One region of the Streptomyces sp. NPDC002790 genome, then DNA from elsewhere that is predicted to be linked to it. Evidence: predicted binding sites of a transcription regulator. Region 1 holds the regulator's gene; the other holds the start of a gene.
What was found. The regulator HspR, encoded in region 1, represses chaperone genes until heat shock. The targets are predictions, from matches to a motif close to TTGAGNNNNNNNNNCTCAA.

Region 1 (5,832 bases):
CATTCCTGGCCATCAGTGCCCAGCGGCAACCGACCACCCACTCCATCACGGTGCTCGAGGGCAAGGAGCGGATCAACGCCGCCATCGAACTGGCCCTCGCCGAGTGCAAGTCCGAGATGCTCACCGTCCAGCCCGGAGGAGGCCGGGACGAGCACACGCTCACCAAGGCCCTGCAGATGGGCAGGGAGATCACCGACCGCGGCATCACGATGCGCACGCTCTACCAGCACACGGCACGGCACAGTCACGGCACCCTCGCCTACGCGGAAGCCCTGGCCCAGGGAAACGTCGACATACGCACCCTTGAAGAGCTCATCGAGCGGCTGATCATCTTCGACCGCTCGGTCGCGTTCATTCCCGCACGCGAAGACCGGCAGTCCGCCCTGGAGTTGCGCCACCCGGGCCTGGTCGAATATCTGGCCAACGTCTTCGAGCAGCTCTGGCAGCGCGGGGTCCCGCTGCTCGACGAAACCCCCTACGGACCACCGACCGACGGCATCACGGGCGTCCAGCGCTCCATAGCCAAACTCCTCATCGAAGGCCACGTAGACGAGGCGATAGCACGCCGGCTCGGTATGAACGTACGCACCTGCCGCGCCCACATCGCCAAACTCGCGGCAGCACTGGGCAGCGGCAGCCGGGCCCAACTCGGCTATCTCATCGCGCAGTCCGGAATGCTCGCGACAGACGCCCCCACACCGAGCAGAAGGTTCGAGTCGTGACCCTCAGGGTTCATTCGCACGACGTCGGCGAGGTGTGCGAGGCAGGCATGCGGCTCTACACCCGCGCCCTGCGCGAAGGCCGCGTACCGCACGCGGACTCCGAGCCGGCTCCCTGTCTCGAAGCGCACGCACTGCTCCGCCCGGACCCCGAGGACCCCGGATGGCTGCGACCGGTACCCCCCGCGATCGCGCTGCCCCGACTGTTGCGGGCCGTCGAGGAGAACATCGCCCTGCGCCGCAGCCAGGAGGCGAAGCTGGCCGAGACCTTCGCCCCGCTCATGGCCCTGGACGCCGAGCGGGCGGCCGTCCCTGACGCCCCCATGATCACCGTCCTGCTCGGCTTCCGGCGCATCAACGACGCGATCGGCGAAGCCATGTCCACCTCGTCGACCGAACTGCTCACCATCCAGCCGGGCGGCCACCGCCCGGCCCCCCTGCTCGCCTCGGCCCTGCCCAAGGAGCAGGAACTGCTGGCCCGCGGCTGTCGGATGCGGACCCTCTACCAGCACACGTCACGCCACTCGCAGGCCGTGCTCGCCCACTTCGAGCAGCTGGCCGGCAACGTCCAGGTCCGCACCCTCGACGAAGTGACCGAGCGCCTCATCATGCTGGACCGCACCGTCGCCTTCATCCCCGCGAACCAGGACCGCACGGTGGCCCTGGAGCTCCGGCACCCGGCGCTGATCTCCTACCTGGCGACCACGTTCGAGCGTCTGTGGCAGCTGGCCACGCCGATGTTCCCGCACGCGGCGGTCGAGGAGCCGGTCTCGGACGGTGTCACGACGCGCCAGCGCACCATCGCGACGCTCCTCATCGAGGGCCACACGGACGCGGTGATCGCGGAGCGGCTCGGCATGAACATCCGCACGGTCCGCGTGCACATCGCGAAGCTCGCGGCGACGCTGGGCAGCGACAGCAGGGCACAACTGGGCTATCTGATCGGGCAGTCGGGCATCCTGGAGGACGCGGACTGACCCGCCCCCGCGGCGGAGATCACTTCAACCCGGCCTCCACACAGGCCTGTTCGTACTTCGCCGTGCAGATCTGCGACAGCTTGAAGATCTTGTCCTTGACGAGGGTGCTCTTGATGTTGCCCTTGGTGAGCGCGACGACGCTGACGCTCGCCGTCCTGATCTGCTTGGTCGTCGGGCTGTCGGTGCGGTCCATCGCCAGCGCCTCGAACTCGATGTCGCGCCCCTGCGAGATCCGCACGGCCATCTCGGCGGCGGTCTGCGCCTCGTCCGGGTACGGCTTGTAGACGCTCATGTACTGCTCGCCGTCCAGGATCCGCTGCACGGCGGCGAGTTCGGCGTCCTGCCCGGTGATCGGCGGCATCTCGCGGACGCCGGCCTCCTTCAGGGCGGCGATCACGCCTTCGGTCATCCCGTCGTTGGCGACGTACACGCCCGCGATGTCGTCCGCACCGAGCGCGTTGATGGCCTGCTCCATGTTGGCCTTGGCGTTGGACGCCTTCCAGCCCGCGGTGTCGTACGACTTCGCGACGGTCACGGCGTTGCCCAGCTCGGCGCGGGCGGCGCTCTTGAACTGCGCGGCGTTGGGGTCGTCGGGCGAGCCGTTGATCATCACGACCTTGTCGCGCTTGGTGGCCTTGGCCCCGCCGAGCGCGGAGACCAGCGCCTTCCCCTGGGTCTGGCCGACGAGCTCGTTGTCGAAGCCGACGTAGGCGTCCACGGGCCCCTGGGCGAGCCGGTCGTACGCGATGACGTGGATGCCCGCGTCCTTGGCCTTGCGCACGGCCGGGGCGATGTTCTCGGCGTCCACGGCGTCGACGACGATCGTGTCGACCTTGGCGTCGATCATCTGCTGCAGCTGCTTGCGCTGGAGGGCGGCGTTCTGCTTGGCATTGGCGTAGACCAGCTGCCCCTTGCCGCCGGTCAGCTTCGCCACCTGACGCTGGAAGATGGGGTGGTCGAACTTCTCGTAGCGCGTGGCCCCCTTCTCCGGGAGAAGCAGGCCGATCTTGACGTCGTTCCCCTTGGTGACGGACGCGCTGGGCTCGTTGTCGCCGCCCGGCAGCACGCCGCCACAGGCCGAGAGCGAGACGACCAGGACGGATGCGGCGCCGGCCATGGCGGCGCAACGCATACGCGTGTTCATGTGCGGATACCTCCCTGACGTGGCCGCAACGGTGCGGCCGAGGTGGCTCGAAGCCAACTCGCCCGCCCGGGGACCGTCAAGAGGTGAAGCCACACCGCAATGAAAACGGGTCCATTAGTTCTTCACATGAAGCCGAAGACGGCGAATACCGGACACCTCCGCGAGGCATCCACGAGCTTCACAGGAATCTCACAGCCCTTGGGTCCCTCATGCCTGCTCACGCCTCGAACTCCGTCAGGTCGATCGCGTACAGCCGGCAGCCCGCCACTTCGCCGGGCAGCGGCGCCATCCCCAGCTTGTGGAGAACCTTCTCCGAGGACGTGTCGTCCTCCGTCGTCACCGCGACGACCCGGTCGATGCCCCGGTCCTGAACGGCGAACTCCAGCGTGGCCTGCGCCGCCTCCGAGGCGTACCCCTGGCCCCAGAACACGCGGCCGAGCCGCCACTGGATCGCGATCTGTCCCGCCACCTGCCGCGGGACCTCCGGCACGTACAGGCCGACGGCGCCCACCAGTTCGCCGGAGCCGAGGAGTTCCACGGCGAAGACCCCGAAGCCCTCGTCGTCCCACTCCTCCTCCCAGCGCTCGATGTCCTCGAAGGTCCCGTCGAGGGAGCGCGGGGCCCGGTCGCCGACGCGGCGCATCACGGCGGGGTCGGCCTGGATCTCGGCGAGCGGGGCGAGGTCGTCGTCCGGCTGCCAGCGGCGCAGGAGGAGGCGGGGGGTGCGGATCTCGGTCATGACACCATCCTGCGGCATCCGAAAGGGCCCCGGAGACAACGCCTCCGGGGCCCTTCACGCATGAGTGCGGACTACTGCTCGGACGACCGCTTCGGCCGCCACACCACGAGCGCGCTCGTCTGCTGGACCTCCTGGTACGGGACCAGGTCCCGGCGATACGAGGCGTGCACCGCCGCCTCGCGCTGCTGGATCGCGGAGGCCGCGCCCTCCACCGCAGCGGAGAGCTCGGCGACACGGGACTGCAGCGCGGCGACCTGGTTCTCCAGCTCGATGATGCGCTTGATGCCTGCCAGGTTGATGCCCTCGGCCTGCGACAAGTGCTGCACCGTGCGGAGCAGGTCGATGTCGCGGGCCGAGTAGCGCCGACCGCGCCCGGCCGTGCGGTCGGGCGAGACCAGGCCGAGGCGGTCGTACTGGCGCAGGGTCTGTGGGTGCAGGCCGGACAGCTGTGCCGCCACCGAGATGACGTACACCGGCGTCTCGTCGGTCAGTGGCGGGGGGTACCCCCTGGACGCAGTCCTTGGGGGAGGGTTGCTGCGCCGACGACCCCGCTGCCCGTCCATCACACTCACGCTCCCTTCGCGGCCTTGAACAGTTCTGCCCGCACGTCGATGTCCTCAGTCGCCTTGCGGTACGACTCGAGGGCGCTGCGGGCGTCCTCCGAAAGGTCCTTGGGGACGTCCACCTCGACCGTCACCAGGAGATCGCCGCGCGTGCCGTCCTTGCGGACGGCACCCTTGCCGCGGGCCCGCATCGTCCGCCCGTTCGGCGTGCCCGTGGGCAGCTTCAGGGTGACGGCGGGACCGCCGAGCGTGGGCACCTTGACCTCGGCGCCGAGCGCCGCCTCGGTGAACGTCACCGGGACGGTGACCGTGAGGTTGTCGCCCTTGCGGCCGAAGACCGGGTGGGCGTCGACGTGCACGACGACGTACAGATCGCCCGCCGGGCCGCCCCGTTCACCGGGAGCGCCCTTGCCGCGGAGCCGGATGCGCTGGCCGTCGGAGACCCCCGCGGGGATCCTGACCTGCATGGTGCGGGAGGACTTCGCCCGCCCGCTGCCCTTGCAGACCTCGCACGGCGTCTCGGCGATCAGGCCGCGGCCCTTGCAGTCCACGCACGGGTCGGTGAGCGAGAAGCCGCCACCGCCGCCCCGCGAGACCTGTCCGGTGCCGACGCACGTCGGGCACACGCGCGGTGTGCCGTTCGCATCGCCGGTGCCGGAGCACGCCTTGCAGGGGGCCTGCGACGACATGCGCAGCGGGACCGTGGCCCCGTCCACCGCCTCGGTGAAGCTGAGCGTCACCTCGGACTCGATGTCCTGGCCCCGGCGCGGCTGCGTACGCGTACCCGCGCCCGCACCGCCCCGGTTGAACAGTCCACCGAACACATCGCCGATGCCGCCGCCGAAGCCGCCCTGACCCGCCTGGCCCTGGGCGCCGCCTCCGAAGAGGTCGCCCAGGTCGAAGTTGAACGAGCCGTTGCCGCCGGCGCCGCCGGGTCCCGGTCGGAACCCGCCGCTGCCGAACAGGGCGCGCGCCTCGTCGTACTCCTTGCGCTTCTTGGGGTCCCCGAGGATGTCGTTCGCCTCGGAGATCTCCTTGAAGCGCTCCTCCGCCTTGTCGTTGCCCTTGTTGGCGTCGGGGTGGTTCTCACGGGCGAGCTTGCGGTACGCCTTCTTGATCTCGGCGTCGGTGGCGTCCTTCGGGACGCCGAGGACCTTGTAGTAGTCCTTCTCGATGAAGTCCTTGGTGCTCATCGGCCTCGACGTCCCTCCTTACCCATGCGTGTGACGTCAGCCCTCTTCCGGGCCACCGTTGTCCTTCTCGGCATCCTTCTCGGCTGCGTCGTCCGCCTTCGCACCCGGCTGCGGCTCGGCCACGGCCACCCGCGCGGGGCGGATGGTGCGCTCGCCGATCCGGTAACCCGGCTGCAGGATCGCCACGCAGGTCGTCTCGGTGACGTCCGGCGCGTAGGAGTGCATCAGGGCCTCGTGCACGGTCGGGTCGAAGGGCTCGCCCTCCTTGCCGAACTGCTGAAGGCCCATCTTCGCGGCGACCGTCTCCGTGGATTCGGCCACCGACTTGAAGCCGCCGACGAGCTCGCCGTGCTCACGGGCACGGCCGATGTCGTCGAGAACGGGGAGCAGCTCGGTCAGGAGGTTCGCGACGGCGATCTCCTTGACCGTGACGCGGTCCCGCTCCACACGGCGCCGGTAGTTCTGGTACTCGGCCTGCAGCCGCTGGAGGTCCGCGG
Region 2 (5,832 bases), on a different contig from region 1:
GGGGACCTCGATGGACTTGTTCATGTTCTTCGCGACGGCGGCGGCGGGGCCGCGCAGCGTCACGAGCTCGGGGCCGGTGGGGGCCTCGGTCGTCACTTCTTCAGCCTTCTTCGGTACGGGGGTGGCGGCAGCAGCCGGCTTCGGCGCGGTGGGCGCGGCCGGAGCGGCGGGCTCCGCGGGAGCGGCGGCAGCCTGTGCGGGAGCTGCGGCTGCGGCGGGCTTCGCGGGCGCGGCGGGTGCCTGCGCTGCGGGGGCGGCCGGAGCCGCTGGCTTCTCGGCCGGCTTCGGGGTCGTCGCGGCCCCCGCGGCCGCGGCACCTGGCTTGTAGTCGGCGAAGAAGTCCCACCAGGCTCGGTCAACCGAATTCGGGTCCTGGAGGTACTGCTGATAGATCTCGTCGACGAGCCACTCGTTGGGTCCGAACGCGGACGCAGGGTTTTTACCCTGCCCTGCTTGGTCGGTCTCGGTGGAGATGCTCGAGTTACTGGGGGACTGTGGCGACACGGCGTGAACCGCCCTCTTCCGCTTCTCACAAGGTGATGGACAGCGGGAATAAAGGCTACGCCTCCATCGGCGGGAGTTGCAGACCGGGCCGGTCATCCGTCACGTAAGTCACATCGGAAGTTGCGTTTCGGGCCGGGAAATGGCGGGAAACAACCGGGGTTTCGGTACGTTCGGATGCGCGCCCGGCGTGTTCGTGTGTGCCCGGCGCGCTCTTGACCCTTGCCTGACCGAAACCCTACGTCAACTTTGCGTTCCGGGCTCTCCCGGAAGGGTGACCTTGATCCGGCAGCCCCGAGCGGATTCGGCCACCCGGATCTGCCCGCCGTGCAGTTCCACGGCCCAGCGGGCGATGGCGAGGCCGAGGCCCGTGCCGCCGTCGCCCTTGTCGCCCGTGGCTGCGCCTTGGTTGAAGCGCTCGAAGACCTTGTGCCACTCGGACTGCGGGATGCCGGGGCCCTCGTCGAGCACCTCGAGTTCGAGGGACTCCGGGTAGGGGCCGCGGCGGGCGCTCACGGTGACGCGGCCGTGCTGCGGCGAGTGCTTCACCGCGTTGTCGATGAGGTTCGCGACGACCTGGTGGATGCGCTCCGGGTCCGCGTTCGCCGTCAGCTCGGGCGGCGAGACGTCGAGGTGCAGATGGACGTCCGTACGCGTATGGGTGCCGGAGCCCGAGGCGAGGCCCGCGCGCTGGGAGACCGCCATGTTGGCCTCCTTCAGAACGCCCGACAGATACGGCCAGACCTCGAAGCGGCGCGACTTCAGCGGCACGACACCGTTGTCCAGGCGGGACAGGTCGAGCAGCGTGTCGACGAGACGGCCGAGCCGCTCCGTCTGCTTGAGCGCCGTGCGCATCGTCTCGGGGTCGGCGGCCATGACGCCGTCGACGACGTTCTCCAGGACCGCGCGCAGGCCCGCGATGGGCGTGCGCAGCTCGTGCGAGACATTGGCCACGAGCTCTTTGCGCTGCTGGTCCTGGGCCGCCAGCTCGTCGGCCATACGGTTGATGGTGACCGCGAGGTCACCGATCTCGTCCCGCCGGCCCGCGCCGCGCACCCGGCGCGAGTAGTCGCCGTTGGAGATGAACCGGGCGACCGTGTTCATCTCGTCGAGCGGAGCCGTCAGCGAGTGCGCCACGAACTGCGTGATCAGCAGCGTGGCGATGATCGAGAACACCGTGATGAAGCGCAGCTCCGTCGCCGTGTACATCGCCACCATGAGCAGGCCCGTGGTGATGAAGACGGAGACGACGACGAGCGTGCCGAGCTTCGCCTTCACGGAGAAGGGGCGCAGACCGCCGGACGCCCACTGAGGGTTGAACGGCGGCCGGTGCGGCCGCCCGCCCGGTACCAGGTTCCGGTCCCCACCGTTCACGGGTTCGGCGTCTCCAGCGCGTAGCCCACGCCGTGCACGGTACGAATGCGCTCCGCGCCGATCTTCCGGCGCAGCGCCTTGATGTGGCTGTCGACCGTGCGGGTGCCCGAGGCGTCCGCCCAGTCCCACACCTCGGCGAGCAGCTGCTCACGGGAGAGGACCGCGCGCGGCGTGTTCGCCAGGCACACGAGAAGGTCGAACTCGGTGGGAGTGAGGTGTACGTCCTCGCTCCTGACCCGCACGCGGCGCTGCGCGTGGTCGACCTCCAGCTCGCCGAGCCGCAGGATGCCGCTGCGCGGCGTCGTGGCCGCGAGCGCCGCCCGCTCGACACGGCGCAGTAGCACGTGCACGCGCGCCGCCAGTTCCCGCATGGAGAACGGTTTGGTCATGTAGTCGTCGGCACCGACGCCGAGCCCCACCAACATGTCCGTCTCATCGTCGCGCGCCGTGAGCATCATGACCGGCACAGGCCGCTGGGCCTGAACGCGCCGGCAGACTTCGAGCCCGTCGAACCCGGGCAGCATGATGTCAAGGATCAGCAGGTCGGGCTGCCAGGCCTCGGCCGTGTCCACCGCCGCCGGACCGTCCTGCGCGGTTTGCACGAGGAATCCCTCGGCGCGCAGTCGGGCGGCGATGGCATCGACGATGGTCGGATCGTCCTCGACGACAAGGACCCGTCGCTGGGCTCCCTGAGTCGTCGTGGTGGTGTTGTGGGAGGTGTGTGTCTGCTCCATCGCCCCGCCCCTGAGTGCGCGCCGTCGTGACGCGCTTGACGCTTGAATGATCGGGTTTCGGACGTCAGCGTACGGGGAGTTACCGCCGGTCGGCTACGTGGGCCTCAGTGCGAGGTGCACCACGTCAGGGACGCCCCGGACAACCGGGATCTCTTCGGTGCGCACCGCCTGGAATCCGGCATTCCGCAAGGTTTCTTCGAAATTTGCTGACGGCTGTGCGGACCATACGGCGAGAACACCACCCGGGTCGAGTCGGTCCTTGCAGGCGGCCAGGCCGGAGGGTCCGTAAAGGGTGTGGTTGTCCTCGGTGACGGTCCAGTCGGGACCGTTGTCGATGTCGAGGCAGAGCGCGTCGTAGGTGTCCGTGGCCGTGTGCAGATGCCGTACGAGGTCGGCCTCGACGATTTCCGTACGGGGGTCGGCGAGGGCCTCGGCGGAGAGCTCGCGCAGCGGGCCGTTCCGATGCCAGTCGATGATCGCGGGCTCCCGCTCGACGACCGTGATGCCGCCCCAGCGCGGGTCGGCGGCCGCGTGCGCGAGGGAGAAGCCGACGCCGAGGCCGCCGATGAGGACGTGCGGCTTCTCGCGGGCGTCGGGGGCGGCTCGGGCGGCTCGGGCCGAGAGCGCCGAGTCGACGAGGCGCCGTTCGGAGCGGCCGTCGGAGGTGTCCATCAAAAACGTGCCGTTGGCGATGATCTGGAGCAGGTCGCCGTGACGGCGCAGGACCACCTCACCGAAGGGGCCTTCGCGGCGATCGAGGACGACGGGTGGAGCGGGGTCGTGCAGGGTCGTCATGACCGCCATTGTGGCCGACGAGGTGGGCGGCCCGCGGGGAGTTTCTGTGGCTCACGTCTCACATGGCACGCGTCACAGAGGGTGACTCATTCAAGCCCCGCCGGCGATTGAGGCGCGGGGTCCGGGGCGGAGCCCCGTGGCGTGGGGCCGGTCGACCGCTCCCAGTCGCGATCGCTGACAGCGAACGCTCCTGCCGGAACATCTCGGCGCCGCCGAGCATTGAGTCCATGTAACTCAACTTGACTGCCAAAGGGGAGATCATGGCATCGACGTCCACACCGCTCACCCTGCCCGTGCTGCCGCTCGACGACGAGGTCGTGCTGCCCGGAATGGTGGTGCCCCTGGACCTCAGCGACACCGACGTACGAGCCGCGGTGGAGGCCGCACAGGCCGCCGCGCGTACTGGACCGAGCAAGCCGAAGGTGCTGCTTGTTCCACGCGTCGACGGGACGTACGCGAACACCGGCGTGCTCGGCACCGTCGAGCAGGTCGGCCGCCTCGCCGACGGCGACCCCGGCGCCCTGATCCGCGGCGTCGGCCGCGTGCGCATCGGCGCCGGCACGACCGGGCCCGGCGCCGCCCTGTGGGTGGAGGGCCTGACCGTGGAAGAGGAGGTACCCGACCCGCTGCCGGGTGCGGTGACCGAACTCGTCAAGGAGTACAAGGCGCTCGCCACGAACTGGCTGAAGAAGCGCGGCGCCTGGCAGGTCGTGGACCGCGTCCAGGCCATCGACGACGTGTCCGCGCTCGCCGACAACTCCGGTTACTCCCCGTTCCTCACCACCGCCCAGAAGGTCGAGCTGCTCGAAACGGCCGACCCGGTGGAGCGCCTGAAGCTCGCGACCGGGCACCTGCGCGACCACCTCGCCGAGCAGGACGTCGCCGAGTCCATCGCCAAGGACGTCCAGGAAGGCGTCGACAAGCAGCAGCGAGAGTTCCTGCTGCGGCGCCAGCTCGACGCCGTCCGCAAGGAACTGCGCGAGATGAACGGAGAGAAGGACGACGGCGAGGAGTCCGACGACTACCGGACGCGCGTGGAGGCCGCCGACCTCCCGGAGCCGGTGCGTGAGGCCGCGCTCAAGGAGGTCGAGAAGCTGGAGCGGGCGAGCGACCAGTCGCCCGAGGGCTCCTGGATCCGCACCTGGCTGGACACCGTCCTCGAACTTCCGTGGAACGAGCGGACCGAGGACGAGTACGACATCCAGGGCGCCCGCACCGTCCTCGACGCCGAGCATGCGGGTCTGGACGACGTGAAGGAGCGGATCACCGAGTACCTGGCCGTGCGCAAGCGCCGCGCGGACCGCGGCCTCGGCGTGGTCGGCGGGCGGCGTGGCGGCGCCGTGCTCGCGCTCGTCGGTCCGCCCGGCGTCGGCAAGACCTCGCTCGGCGAGTCCGTCGCGCACGCGATGGGCCGAAAGTTCGTCCGCGTCGCCCTCGGCGGCGTACGGGACGAGGCCGAGATCCGCGGCCACCGGCGTACGTACGTGGGTGCGCTGCCCGGCCGCATCGTGCGCGCCATCAAGGAGGCCGGGTCGATGAACCCGGTGGTCCTCCTCGACGAGGTCGACAAGGTGGGCTCCGACTTCCGCGGCGACCCAGCCGCGGCGCTGCTCGAAGTGCTCGACCCGGCGCAGAACCACACCTTCAGGGACCACTACCTGGAAGTCGAACTCGACCTGAGCGATGTCGTGTTCCTCGCGACGGCGAACGTCCTGGAAGCCATTCCTGAGGCGCTCCTCGACCGTATGGAGCTGGTCCGGCTCGACGGCTACACCGAGGACGAGAAGGTCGTCATCGCCCGCGACCACCTGATGCCGCGCCAGCTGGACCGCGCGGGGCTCGCGGCCGACGAGGTCACCATCGACGACGACGCGCTGCGCAAGCTCGCCGGTGAGTACACGCGGGAGGCGGGCGTACGCAACCTGGAGCGGTCCGTGACGCGCGTGCTGCGGAAGGTGGCCGCGCAGCACGAACTGGGTGAGCGGGAGCTGCCGTTCACGGTTGGCGAGAGTGACCTGCGTGGGTTGATCGGGCGGCCGCACCACGTGCCCGAGTCGGCGCAGGATCCTGCCGAGCGGCGCACGTCCGTGCCGGGCGTGGCGACGGGGCTCGCGGTCACCGGGGCGGGCGGCGACGTGCTCTTCGTGGAGGCGTCCCTCGCCGACCCGGAGACGGGCGCGTCGGGTCTGACCCTGACTGGTCAGCTGGGTGACGTGATGAAGGAAAGCGCGCAGATCGCGCTCTCCTTCCTGCGCTCGCACGGCGCCGAACTGGAGCTGCCCGTCGCCGACCTGAAGGAGCGCGGCGCGCACATCCACTTCCCGGCGGGCGCCGTGCCCAAGGACGGGCCGAGCGCCGGCGTCACGATGACGACGGCGCTGGCGTCCCTGCTGAGCGGGCGGCTCGTCCGTACGGATGTGGCGATGAC

Region 2: a site for HspR is predicted at 3,624-3,642, ahead of lon (endopeptidase La). Genes of this name have one in related genera too.

What each region holds. Positions count from the first base shown of each region.
Region 1 covers NZ_JBEOVM010000058.1:14,192-20,023, forward strand. The annotation lists gene ABT004_RS23410 (helix-turn-helix transcriptional regulator) at 1-722, shown strand, start outside; gene ABT004_RS23415 (LuxR C-terminal-related transcriptional regulator) at 770-1,696, shown strand; gene ABT004_RS23420 (sugar ABC transporter substrate-binding protein) at 1,716-2,840, opposite strand; gene ABT004_RS23425 (GNAT family N-acetyltransferase) at 3,058-3,579, opposite strand; gene ABT004_RS23430 (heat shock protein transcriptional repressor HspR) at 3,651-4,142, opposite strand; gene dnaJ (molecular chaperone DnaJ) at 4,148-5,335, opposite strand; gene grpE (nucleotide exchange factor GrpE) at 5,372-5,832, opposite strand, start outside.
Region 2 covers NZ_JBEOVM010000029.1:17,146-22,977, forward strand. The annotation lists gene ABT004_RS16030 (multifunctional oxoglutarate decarboxylase/oxoglutarate dehydrogenase thiamine pyrophosphate-binding subunit/dihydrolipoyllysine-residue succinyltransferase subunit) at 1-504, opposite strand, end outside; gene ABT004_RS16035 (HAMP domain-containing sensor histidine kinase) at 745-1,854, opposite strand; gene ABT004_RS16040 (response regulator transcription factor) at 1,872-2,609, opposite strand; gene ABT004_RS16045 (spermidine synthase family protein) at 2,703-3,404, opposite strand; gene lon (endopeptidase La) at 3,665-5,832, shown strand, end outside.